DNA from 4 places in the Thiomonas sp. FB-Cd genome. Region 1 is predicted to be linked to each of the others. Evidence: predicted binding sites of a transcription regulator. Region 1 holds the regulator's gene; each other region holds the start of a gene.
The links. The regulator NrdR, encoded in region 1, represses ribonucleotide reductase genes. The targets are predictions, from matches to a motif close to CACNANATNTNGTG.

Region 1 (3,089 bases):
CCGCCGCCAACGATTGGCGCTTGTCTTCTTTGTTAGTTACTGCCCCAGCCCGAACGCCGGGGTTTCTCGGAGATGTGATGGATGCCTCCCTCCCTGCGGGGACTGAGACAGGAGTATGGAGATGAACGCGAGGCCGTTCGGAGTCGACCTGGCCGCCAGGGTGGCGGGGTGGGTCCCCGAGTGGATACGGCATCGATGTGCCCAGGACGTGATAGACCACGGTCTTCACAAACACCCTCGGAGACCCGACATGAATCGTAAGACAGGCATGAGCGCAGGGCAAATCATCGGCACGATGGACGGCCTGCAGGTGGTGGGGCTGGACATCGCCAAGCTGGTGTTTCAGATGCACACGGTCGACATGTTCACGGGCGAGATTGCCAATGTGCAGATCAAGCGGGCCAAGGTGCTGGAGCACTTCGCCAACCGGGCGCGGTGCCTGGTCGGCATCGAGGCCTGCGGCGGGGCGCACCACTGGGCGCGCGAGCTGCGCGCGCTGGGCCATGAGGTGAGGCTGCTGCACGCCCGGGCGGTGCGGCCGTTCGTGTCGGGCAACAAGACCGATGCGACGGACGCGCGAGCGATCTGGCTGGCGGTGCAGCAGCCGGGCACCAAGTTCGTCGGAGTCAAGTCGCTGGCGCAGCAGGCCACGCTGACGCTGCATCGCCAGCGCGAGCTGCTGATGAAGATGCGCGTCATGCAGACCAACGCGCTGCGCGGATTGCTGTACGAGTTCGGCACCGTCTTCGCCAAGGGCAGCCGGGCCATGCTGGGCGAGGTCGAGGCGGCGCTGGAGGCACTCTCGACGGCGCTGCCGCAGATGGTGGCCGACAGTCTGCGCGAGCAGGTGCAAAGGATCAAGGCGCTGGGCGAGGACATCGCCGCCATCGACAAGCGTCTGGCATGGCAACTCCGCCAGGATCCGGACATGCGGCGCATTGCCGAGATCCCCGGCGTCGGGGTGCTCACCGCCACAGCGGCGATCGCCACCATGGGCGACGCCCGCGCTTTCGGCTCGGCGCGCCAGTTCTGCGCCTGGCTGGGCCTGGTGCCCGCACAGCGAGGCACGGGCGGCAAGATCCGCCTGCAGGGCATCTCCAAACGCGGCGACGCCTACGTGCGAACGCTGTTGATCCACGGCGCGCGATCCGTGCTCACGCACGCCAAGGAACCGGGGCCATGGTTGGAGCAGATCCGGCAGCGGCGCCCGGCCAACGTGGTCATCGTGGCCCAGGCGGCCAAGATGGCGCGGACGATCTGGGCCGTCACGGCCAGACAACAGGATTACCAGAGGGGCCACCGCAGCGTGCGGCCGCAAGCGGCCTGAACGAACGGTGACCATGGATCAACTCTTACTTGATGAAAGGAATGGACCGCCTTTGTAGGCGATGAGGCAGCAAGACGCAGCGTGATGTGAACCGGTCGGACCGGGGCAAGCCAAACCTGAATCCGTTGTCGGACTTCAACAGTCCGCTCTAGGAGATGAGGCGCTTGTCCGCGAATGACATCGGGGCCGGCGGCGCGTCTGGGCAACCAGACAACCCGCGATCGAGGCCGGATATAAGGCGGCAGCCGACTCTTCACAGCACAACGCCGATTGCTCTTGATCGCCGGGAGGCATCCATATAAGCAACGGATGAAATGCCCCTTTTGCCAGCACCCTGACACCCAGGTGGTGGAAACCCGCGAGGTTGAAGATGGCACGGCGCTGCGGCGCCGGCGGCGCTGCGCGGGTTGCGACAAGCGGTTCACGACCTACGAGCGGGCCGAAGTGAGCTTCCCGGCGGTCGTGAAAAAAGACGGCCGGCGCGTGGACTACTCGCGCGACAAGCTTGCCGCGTCATTGCAACTCGCGCTGCGCAAGCGCCCCGTGCGCGCCGAGGATGTCGACGCCGCCATCAGTCGCATCGAAGAGCGGCTGCTTCAGACCGGCGCGCGGGAACTGGACTCGGCACAGATCGGCGAATGGGTCATGGACGAACTCAAACGCCTGGACGACGTAGCGTATGTGCGATTCGCATCCGTCTACCGCAGTTTCAAGGATCCGGCGCAGTTCGTCCAGATCCTTGAAGAAATGGCGCGCAGCGGCAAGCCCCTTCGTGCCCCGCGTGCCCCCCGCCGCCGTAAACCCTGAGCTTCCGATGGCAACCACAACCATGTTTGATGCAACCGATGCGACCTACATGCGCCGGGCTCTGGCGCTTGCCCAAAGCGTGCTCTATCTCACCAGCCCCAACCCCCGGGTCGGCTGCGTGATCGTGCAGGACGACCGTGTCATCGGCGAAGGAGCCACTGAAGCCGCCGGGCAGCGGCATGCGGAAATCGTGGCGCTGGATGCCGCGCGCGCGCACGGCGCCGATCCGCGCGGCGCCACGGTTTACGTCACTCTGGAGCCGTGCGCGCACCATGGCCGCACCCCGCCTTGCGCCGATGCGCTGGTGCAGGCGGGCGTGGCCCGTGTCGTCGCCGCCGGGCGCGACCCGAACCCGCGTGTGGACGGCAGCGGCTTGGACCGGCTTCGCGCTGCGGGCATACGGGCTGAGAGCGGGCTTCTTGAAAACGCCGCCCGCGCGCTGAACCTGGGATTTTTCTCGCGCTTCGAGCGGGGCAGGCCGTGGGTGCGTCTGAAAGCGGCGGCCTCGCTGGATGGCGTCACGGCCCTGCCGAACGGGCGCAGCCAGTGGATCACGGGACTTGCCGCACGCGCCGACGCCCACCACTGGCGCGCGCACGCCTGCGCCGTACTCACCGGCATCGGCACCGTGCGCGAAGACGACCCACAGCTCACGGTGCGTCATGTGCAAACGCCGCGCCAGCCCGTGCGCGTCGTCGTCGACAGCCGGCTGGAACTGCCCCCGACCGCGCGCATGCTCCAAGTCGAGCCAGACAAGGTCTGGGTAGCGCACGCGCTGCCGCCGCAGGAAGCCGAGGCGCGCGCGCAGGTCCTGCGGGCGCAGGGGGTTGAAGTCATCGCGCTGCCCACCGATGCCGACAAACCCGGGAAAACCGACCTCGCGGCGCTCATGCACGAGCTTGCCGCGCGCGAAATCGGCGAGCTGCATGTGGAAGCCGGCGCGCGCTTGAACGCC
Region 2 (3,089 bases), 1.5 Mb from region 1:
TTCAGCGCGCTGGCCACGCCGATTCGACTCCGCATCTTGAGCACCATCTGCAATCAAGGCAAAAGCGTGGGCGCGATTGTTAAGGCAGTTGCGTCCACACAGCCAAACGTCTCACAGCACCTCAAGATGCTGTACCTTGCCGGACTCGTGGCGAAGCACCGCATGGGCAACGAGATTGTCTACCGCGTTCAAAGCGAGGAGGTTCTTCAGGTCTGTCGCACGGTTTGCATGAGAATCGCGATCGACTTGGATACACCGGATCGTTTGGAATTGGTAAATCGATCGACAAGTTTTTCGCAAAGCCCCGCTGCATCCTGAGAGCGAGCAATGTTTCCTGGCGTGCCTTGGCATTACATGCGTTCGGTGGGATTTTTCAGCTCGCTTTGCTGCCTTGCACCAGCTTTTTTTGACGCACGGTGTCGATTGAACACATGCCCGTGCATTCCCCTTCCTCGCCCGGGCTGACGCGCAGCGTCACTTAGGCGAAGCCGTCCGGGCAGGAGGGGGCAAGCGGGCGGTTTTCGCTTGTTGTTCCGTGTTTAGCTGCACAACACGACAGCATGCAACGTTGCAAAACCACACTCAAGCTGTACCCCAATGCCGCGCAGATGGCGCGGCTGGAGGCTTGGACGCGACTGCACCTGAGCGATACGCGCCAGCTCAAACCGTCGCAGCGCTGCTCGGCCTGTTGGGAACTCGCTCCCAAGACGCTTGCCGAGCGCATGCATGTCCGCCCGCACTGCGGGAACATCATGCCGCGCGACCAGAACAGCGCGTTGGTGGTTCTCATCGACGCGCATGCAGTGCAGCAAATCTCTTTTCGGGACACGCCTGGGACGGGCGTGTCGGCGAGACCTAAACCTCTGCCACGGCAACGTGGCAAGTCCAGATCCTTGACCCGCGAAGCCCACGCTACAACGCGATGCGTTTAGCGGCGGAAGAGTTCATATGGCCTACACAGCGCGGTCCTTGGCCAGCGGCAACCGCTTGCGCGGGATGGGACGAAATTTCCACGACGTGCGAGGCGCGTGTAAGCTCATACTCGGACGCTTCGATGGATTGCTGCTTCACAGAACAACCCGACTGTGCCAATTCTCCGCGATTGCACCGCCCCGCGGCTCGCGACGCACGAATCGGCCGCCGTGCGCTACCCAACCGGTATCCGACAACGGGGTCGCCTAATCTTTTAGTGCATCGGGCCCATTCCACACCAGGCATGCGGCTCCACGACGAGCCTTGATTGGCATGCGGGACGTCACGGCCGGCAAACTGAACTTTGGGCTTCAAGGCCGTTTCCCCTGACGCATCGAGCGCGCCGCCAAGGTCGGCGATGTTCGCGTAGCCCCCCCGCAGCGCAGGCGAATGGGACCTGCAGGCGCCGATTCTCCCCCATCGGCATTTCCGGGAAAGGCTCAAAATCTTCAGCTTGTTTGACCTAAGGCATAACTGCATCTAGTAGATCACTTAGGCTTCAGACACTAGATATAGTGCCATCAAAGCACGGAGACCCCCATGAATAGCACAAGCACCGACCATAGTCTGACGCTTCCACGTGAGGTAATTAAGCGCAATGATGTTCGAGTCGCATTCGACGCAGGCAAGATTCGATCGGCCCTGCGGCGCGCTGGTGAGGCAACCGGGGAGTTTGGCTCAGAGCAAGCACAAGTCCTCTGCGATGCCGCGGTCAAAGTCCTCATTCATCGCTTCGGAAACCGCGCGTCAAGCGTCGAGCAAATCCAGGATGTTGTCGAGCACACGCTGATCGCCGCGGACCACTTCAAAACGGCACGCGCCTATATCGTCTATCGTGAGCAGCATGCCAAGATGCGCCAAGACCAAAGGTCCTGGGTGGATGTGCAAAGCTCGGTGAATGAGTATCTGACGCGTAGCGATTGGCGCGTCAACGCCAATGCCAATCAAGGCTACTCCCTCGGGGGCCTTATCCTCAACGTTGCGGGAAAAGTCACTGCAAATTACTGGCTTTCCCACGTCTATCCCGCTGAGATTGGCGAGGCCCATCGCAACGCCGACATCCATATTCATGACTTGGACATGTTGGCTGGCTATTGCGCGGGCTGGTCCCTGCGTACCCTGCTTACTGAGGGACTCAATGGTGTACCGGGGAAGGTGGAGGCGGGACCACCTCGACACATGAGTTCCGCTGTCGGTCAGATCGTCAATTTCCTGGGGACTTTGCAGAACGAATGGGCTGGAGCGCAAGCGTTCTCCTCGTTCGACACATATATGGCGCCTTTTGTGCGCAAGGATGGGATGGACTATCCGGCCGTCCGCCAGTGTGTGCAGGAGTTGATCTACAACCTCAACGTGCCCTCGCGCTGGGGTACCCAGACGCCCTTCACCAACTTGACGTTCGACTGGACTTGCCCGGAGGATCTTCGCGGGCAGACACCCCGGATCGGCGACCAGGACATGCCCTTCGTCTACGGGGACCTTCAGGCCGAGATGGACCTCATCAACCGGGCTTACATCGACGTGATGACCGCCGGCGACGCCAAAGGTCGCGTGTTCACCTTTCCGATTCCCACGTACAACATCACCAAGGATTTTCCATGGGAATCAGAGAATGCGCTGCGGCTTTTCGACATGACCGCCAAATACGGGCTTCCCTATTTTCAGAACTTCATCAACTCTGATCTCGCGCCCAACATGGTGCGCTCCATGTGTTGCCGCCTGCAACTTGACCTGCGCGAGCTTCTCAAGCGCGGAAACGGTCTGTTCGGCTCAGCCGAACAGACCGGATCGGTCGGGGTAGTCACAATCAATTGTGCGCGTTTGGGACATCTACACAGCGGCGATGAACAGGGGCTTCTGCGCCGGCTCGACACCTTGCTGGATATGGGAAGGCAAAGCCTGGAGATCAAACGCAAGGTCATCCAGCGCCTTATGGATGAAGGCCTGTTTCCCTACACCAAAAGGTATCTCGGCACGTTGCGTAACCATTTTTCCACGCTCGGCGTCAACGGCATCAATGAACTCATCCGCAATTTCACTGCGAACGAGCATGACATCACCACGTCCTGGGGGCAAGCATTCGCCATCCGGTTGCTGGACCATGTTCGCGACCGCAT
Region 3 (3,089 bases), 690 kb from region 1:
GCTAGCAGCGGCATTGCGCGCGCGTGGCATTGCGCTCAAGCATGTTGACGCTTGCACTACTGACCTGTACCGTCTGGATCCCTTCGAGCCTGAAGTCCTTGTCGTGCTTGGAGGCCCAATCGGCGTCGCCGACCGGGCCGTGTACCCCTTCATTGATGCCGAGATCAAGCTCTTGCATGCCCGCTTGCAACGCTGCCTTCCCACTATCGGGATTTGTCTCGGTGCACAGTTGATGGCAGCGGCACTGGGGGCGCGGGTCTACGTTGGCGAGCACGGCAAGGAAGTCGGATGGGGTCCCATCGAACCCGGCGCGGGCGCCGCACGCCACCCTGCCATGGCTAGCTTATTTGCCCCCGAGGTACGAGTCCTACACTGGCATGGTGATACGTTCGAACTTCCGCCTGACGCTGATCACCTGGCGCACTCACGTTTATATGCCAACCAAGCGTTCGCCGTCGGGAATTACGCTCTCGGACTGCAGTTTCACGCCGAGATCAGGGCGCGCAATCTGCCACGTTGGTATGTCGGGCATGCCGCTGAGTTAGCCGCCGCCAGCGTAGACGTTGCCGCGTTGAGAGGTGATGGCGTTGAATTTGCGCCCGTTCTGGAGAGGAGCGCCTTCGAGGTGTGGAACGCGTGGCTCGAGCGGGCTATTCGCCGCGCGTCGTAAAGAATCATCTAATTTGTGGGCCTGGCCGTAAGCGCAAGATTTGGCCTGCGCCAAAAGGCTCGCGCCGCCGGCCGACGGATGGCCATCAAGATGGGAGCTACTAGACCGAGTCGACCGTATGCCACTCGGGGCCTACAAGAGCCGTGACCTGTCGCTGAGTGCCCGTTGTTGGATCGCCCCGGCCTCAGTCGACCTGACGCGAAGAAGTTTTTCTGTCATTTATTCGAACGTGCGGCCAAGAGCGCGCAGATAGAAGAGTTCGACAAAGCTTGTCATGATTGGCAGCGCCTGCGGGTCGGCGATGCCTTCGCGAGGAATCGGATGGCCGCATCACGCGTGGTCATCGGGCGTCGACAATTTGCCTTTGAGCTTCATGACGAGCAGCGCGGCAGTGCGCCGCCGATCCTAAACGTCACCCTCGAGATCCAGCTACGCAGATCGCGGCGTGGTCTTGGGCATTCAGGCGACTTGGCGACCGAGGGTAGATGAATCTGCAAGGCCCATCAGCAAAGCGTGGGGGGCAGCCCGCGGCTGCCCCTATGCCTTCAAGGTGATGCACTTGACCCATGTCATAAACACATCTAGTGTTTTCCAAAAGATAGAAACACTAGATATAGTGTTCGCTCAAGAAGGGAGGCATAAGGGATGGACTTTGTAAAAAGCGGGACATCACAGGCTCGGCCGCTCGTGGTGATCAAGCGGGACGGCAGGCAAGAAGGCTTCGATGCAGAGCGAATTTATCGTGCAATCCAGAGCGCAGGAGCCGCCGCTCATGAGTTCGATGAGCAAGCCGCGCGTGTGCATTGCGACGCCGTGGTTGAAGTTCTGGCGCATCGATTCCACGATCGCGCTCCGAATGTAGAGCAAATTCAAGATGTCGTGGAGCAGACACTAATTGCCGCGGATCATGTGAAAACCGCGCGTGCCTACATCGCCTATCGTGAACAGCACGCCAGGCTTCGGCAGGATCACCGGACTTTGGTTGATGTGGAAAGCTCAGTGAGCGAGTATCTCAAGCGTACGGATTGGCGTGTGAATGCAAATGCCAATCAAGGCTATTCCCTGGGTGGGCTCATTCTGAACGTTGCGGGGAAAGTCACGGCCAATTATTGGCTGTCTCATGTCTATCCGGTGGAAATTGGCGAAGCACACCGCGCCGCAGATCTTCATATTCATGATCTCGACATGCTGTCGGGATACTGCGCCGGCTGGTCGCTGCGGACCTTGCTCAATGAGGGGCTCAATGGCGTTCCCGGCAAGGTCGAGTCTGGCCCACCCCGGCATATGAGTTCCGCAGTCGGACAGATTGTCAATTTTCTCGGGACTCTGCAAAACGAATGGGCAGGAGCACAAGCGTTTTCGTCATTCGACACATACATGGCGCCTTTCGTGCGCAAGGATCGGATGTCTTACCAGGCCGTGCGTCAGTGCATGCAGGAGTTGATCTACAACTTGAACGTTCCATCGCGTTGGGGGACGCAGACTCCGTTCACAAATCTTACCTTCGACTGGACCTGTCCTGAGGATTTGCGTGAGCAAACGCCAAGTATCGGGGACGAAGACCAGCCCTTTGTATACGGGGAGTTACAGGCAGAGATGGATCTGATTAACCGCGCCTACATCGATGTCATGACTGCCGGGGATGCGAAGGGCAGGGTTTTCACCTTTCCGATCCCAACCTACAACATGACCAAAGATTTTCCGTGGGACTCGGAGAACGCCCAGCGCTTGTTCAATATGACGGCCAAGTACGGGCTCCCCTATTTTCAGAATTTCATCAACTCCGACCTCACTCCCAATATGGTGCGCTCCATGTGTTGCCGCTTGCAGCTCGATCTGCGTGAGCTTCTCAAGCGCGGCAATGGGTTGTTCGGTTCGGCCGAACAGACTGGCTCGGTCGGCGTCGTCACGATCAACTGCGCGCGCCTAGGCCATCTCCATCGCGGAGACGAAGTAGGCTTATTCCGCCGCCTAGACACGTTGCTTAACTTGGGCAGGCAGAGCTTGGAGATCAAGCGCAAAGCCATCCAGCGGTTGATGGACCAAGGACTGTTTCCTTATACCAAACGCTATCTCGGTACCCTGCGCAATCATTTTTCGACATTGGGAGTCAACGGCGTCAACGAAATGATTCGTAACTTTACGGCTGATGAGCACAATATCGCGACGTCATGGGGCCATAGTTTTGCCAGGCGTTTACTTGATCACGTTCGCGGCCGCATCGTTGCTTTTCAGGAACAAACAGGGCATCTTTACAACCTCGAGGCCACTCCCGCCGAAGGTACGACCTACCGTTTCGCCAAGGAAGACCGCAAGCGCTACCGGGGCATCCTGCAGGCGGGCACGCCAGCTCAGCCTTATTACACGAATTCGACGCAATTGCCAGTCGGCTTCACCGATGATCCATTCGATGCACTCG
Region 4 (3,089 bases), 130 kb from region 1:
GATCGAGCGCGGCATCCTTCTCGAAGCGCTGCGCCGAACGCGTTTCAACCGCACGGCCGCCGGCCAGCTGCTCGGGTTGAATCTGCGCCAGATCCGCTACCGCATGGAGCGCCTGAACATACGCGACGATGGGCCCGACGCGTTCTGAACCCGCAGCACGCGCGCAGCCGCGTGCCCGGGCGCTGTTCGACCATGGCTGGTATCGCCACGCGCAGCACCGGCCGTCACCCCATTGCGATGCGCGGCCCTATGGCACGACACTGGATCTGGTGGTGCTGCACAACATCTCCTTGCCCGCAGGGCAGTTCGGCGGCGACTTCATCGATGCTCTGTTTCTCGGCACGCTCGATAGCCGCGCGCACCCCAGCTTCGCCGCGTTGGAGGGTCTGCGTGTATCGGCCCATTTTCTGGTGCGGCGCGATGGATCGCTTGTGCAATACGTCGGGTGCGAGCAGCGTGCCTGGCATGCCGGCGCTTCCTCGTTTCAAGGCCGCAGTCGGTGCAACGACTACAGCCTGGGCATTGAGCTTGAAGGCAGCGACACCATCCCGTTTGAGGCGGCGCAGTATGACACGCTCGCGGCCCTGGTCGCCGCATTGGTCGAGGCTTATCCCATCCGTTTCATCGTGGGTCACAGCGACGTCGCACCCGGGCGTAAGACCGATCCCGGCCCTTGCTTTGACTGGGCCGCGCTGCGCCGCGCAAGCGGCCTCGCTTCCACAGGTTTTCCCTTAGTCAAAACCTGATTTTTCCGGTTTTGCGGGGGGCGGCGATGTGGACAAGCTGTGAAAATGCTGTGCACTAGCTATGGGGTCTTGCTATCCTCCCCAACGCTAGATATAGTGCGAAACGAGTGCATCCCGCATGACGGCCGATCAGCTCTTCGGAGCTGAATCGGCAACGTTCTGCCCCGAGACGAGCCCGGCCCTGATCCACGAGACATACCTGTGCATCCGCCCGACAACCCAGCACGATCTTCGCCCCCCGATGCACGAGCCTCACATGCCCCTTCATCCCGCTGCCGCCTGTTCATGCGGCAGCGCCCCCGATGCCTGACCAAGATTCAAGGAGACCTTGCATGAACCTCGATTCCACGCCCACCGCCGCCGATGCACCCGCTGCGATGCCCATGCAAGCTCATGGCCCCGACGCTTCCCAACCGCAGGTCTATGGCGACTACAAGATCATCCGTCGCAACGGGGCTGTTGTGGGTTTCGAGCCGGCCAAGATCCACATTGCGCTGACCAAGGCCTTCCTCGCCGTGCAGGGCGGCCAAAGCGCAGTCTCCGCCAGCATGCGCGAGCAGGTGGAAGATCTGACGCAAGCCGTGGTGCGCGCCCTGATGCGCAGCCGCCCGGGCGGCGGCACGTTCCACATCGAAGACATTCAGGACCATGCAGAGCTTGCGCTCATGCGCGCCGGCCAGCATGAGGTGGCGCGTGCCTATGTGCTGTATCGGGAGAGACGCGCGCAGGAGCGCGCCAAGCAAAAGCAGGACGCCGCGACACCGGCGCCTCATGCTCTGCATGTCACCGACGAGGGCGTGCGCAAGCCGCTGGATGCGGTGGCACTGGAAGCTCTGGTGCGTTCGTGTTGCGCAGACCTCGGGGCCGATGTCAAGCCGGAGCCGATTCTCGGCGAGACCCAGCGCAATCTCTATGACGGCGTCCCGATGGCCGAGGTGTACAAGGCTGCCATCCTGGCTGCCCGGACCCTCATCGAGAGCGACCCCGGCTATGCCAAGGCCACTGCGCGTCTATTGCTGCACACCATTCGCAAGGACGTGCTCGGCGAGGAGGTTGTGCAGGAGCAAATGGCAACCCGCTACCCCCAGTACTTTCCCTATTTCATCAAGGAGGGCGTTGAACTCGAGCTCCTTGACGATCGATTGGCTCAATACGATCTGGCACGCCTGGGCGCCGCGCTCAAGCCGGAGCGCGATTTGCAGTTCGATTACCTTGGCCTGCAGACCTTGTATGACCGTTACTTCCTGGCCAATCGCGCCGACACCCGTCACAACAAGGATGGCCGGCGCATCGAGTTGCCACAGGCGTTTTTCATGCGTGTGGCCATGGGCCTGGCTCTCAACGAGATCGACCGCGAAACCCGAGCCATCGAGTTTTACGAGATCCTGTCGAGCTTCGACTTCATGTCCAGCACGCCCACGCTGTTCAACGCGGGAACACGCCGCTCACAACTGTCGAGCTGCTACCTCACCACGGTTGCCGATGACCTCGACGGGATTTACGAGGCGATCAAGGAAAACGCGCTGCTTTCGAAGTTCGCAGGCGGCTTGGGCAACGACTGGACCCAGGTGCGGGCTCTGGGCAGCCACATCAAAGGCACCAACGGCAAGAGCCAGGGTGTGGTGCCATTCCTGAAAGTCGTGAATGACACTGCAGTCGCCGTGAATCAAGGTGGCAAGCGCAAGGGAGCCGTCTGCGCCTACCTGGAGACTTGGCACCTCGACATCGAAGAGTTCCTGGAACTGCGCAAGAACACCGGCGACGACCGCCGCCGCACCCATGACATGAACACGGCCAACTGGGTGCCCGACCTGTTCATGAAGCGCGTGATGGAAGGCGGCAACTGGACTCTGTTTTCACCATCTGATGTGCCCGATCTTCACGACAAATTCGGCAAGGCATTCGAAGATGCCTATCTGCGCTACGAAGAAAGGGCGGCCCACGGCGAGATCAAGCTGCACAAGACCGTTCCCGCTGCGCAACTCTGGCGCAAGATGCTGACCATGCTGTTCGAAACCGGCCATCCCTGGATTACCTTCAAGGATGCTTGCAACGTGCGTAGCCCGCAGCAACACGTGGGCGTGGTGCACTCAAGCAATCTCTGCACGGAAATCACCCTCAATACCAGCGCCACGGAAATTGCCGTGTGCAATCTCGGTTCGGTCAACCTCGTCGCGCATCTCAAACAGCAGGGGGACGGTGCCTATGTGTTGGACCACGACAAACTCAAGCGCACTGTGTCGGTGGCCATGCGCATGCTGGACAACGTCATCGACATCAATTACTACGCCGTCGCCAAGGCGCGTAACTCCAACCTCAAGCACCGCCCCGTCGGCCTGGGCA

Region 2: the regulator NrdR is predicted to act here: its motif matches at 1,477-1,490, upstream of CD04_RS0102370 (ribonucleoside triphosphate reductase).
Region 3: the regulator NrdR is predicted to act here: its motif matches at 1,276-1,289, upstream of CD04_RS0112750 (ribonucleoside triphosphate reductase).
Region 4: the regulator NrdR is predicted to act here: its motif matches at 832-845, upstream of CD04_RS0110035 (ribonucleoside-diphosphate reductase subunit alpha).

What each region holds. Positions count from the first base shown of each region.
Region 1 covers NZ_JPOE01000002.1:1,939,312-1,942,400, forward strand. Annotated here, with positions in the region: gene CD04_RS0109425 (IS110 family transposase) at 296-1,327, shown strand; gene nrdR (transcriptional regulator NrdR) at 1,637-2,134, shown strand; gene ribD (bifunctional diaminohydroxyphosphoribosylaminopyrimidine deaminase/5-amino-6-(5-phosphoribosylamino)uracil reductase RibD) at 2,157-3,089, shown strand, end outside.
Region 2 covers NZ_JPOE01000002.1:485,275-488,363, reverse strand. Annotated here, with positions in the region: gene CD04_RS0102385 (metalloregulator ArsR/SmtB family transcription factor) at 1-318, shown strand, start outside; gene CD04_RS23505 (transposase) at 561-932, shown strand; gene CD04_RS0102370 (ribonucleoside triphosphate reductase) at 1,513-3,089, shown strand, end outside.
Region 3 covers NZ_JPOE01000002.1:2,633,369-2,636,457, reverse strand. Annotated here, with positions in the region: gene CD04_RS0112760 (glutamine amidotransferase) at 1-670, shown strand, start outside; gene CD04_RS0112755 (hypothetical protein) at 836-1,159, shown strand; gene CD04_RS0112750 (ribonucleoside triphosphate reductase) at 1,316-3,089, shown strand, end outside.
Region 4 covers NZ_JPOE01000002.1:2,072,166-2,075,254, forward strand. Annotated here, with positions in the region: gene CD04_RS0110025 (sigma-54 dependent transcriptional regulator) at 1-148, shown strand, start outside; gene ampD (1,6-anhydro-N-acetylmuramyl-L-alanine amidase AmpD) at 129-746, shown strand; gene CD04_RS0110035 (ribonucleoside-diphosphate reductase subunit alpha) at 1,124-3,089, shown strand, end outside.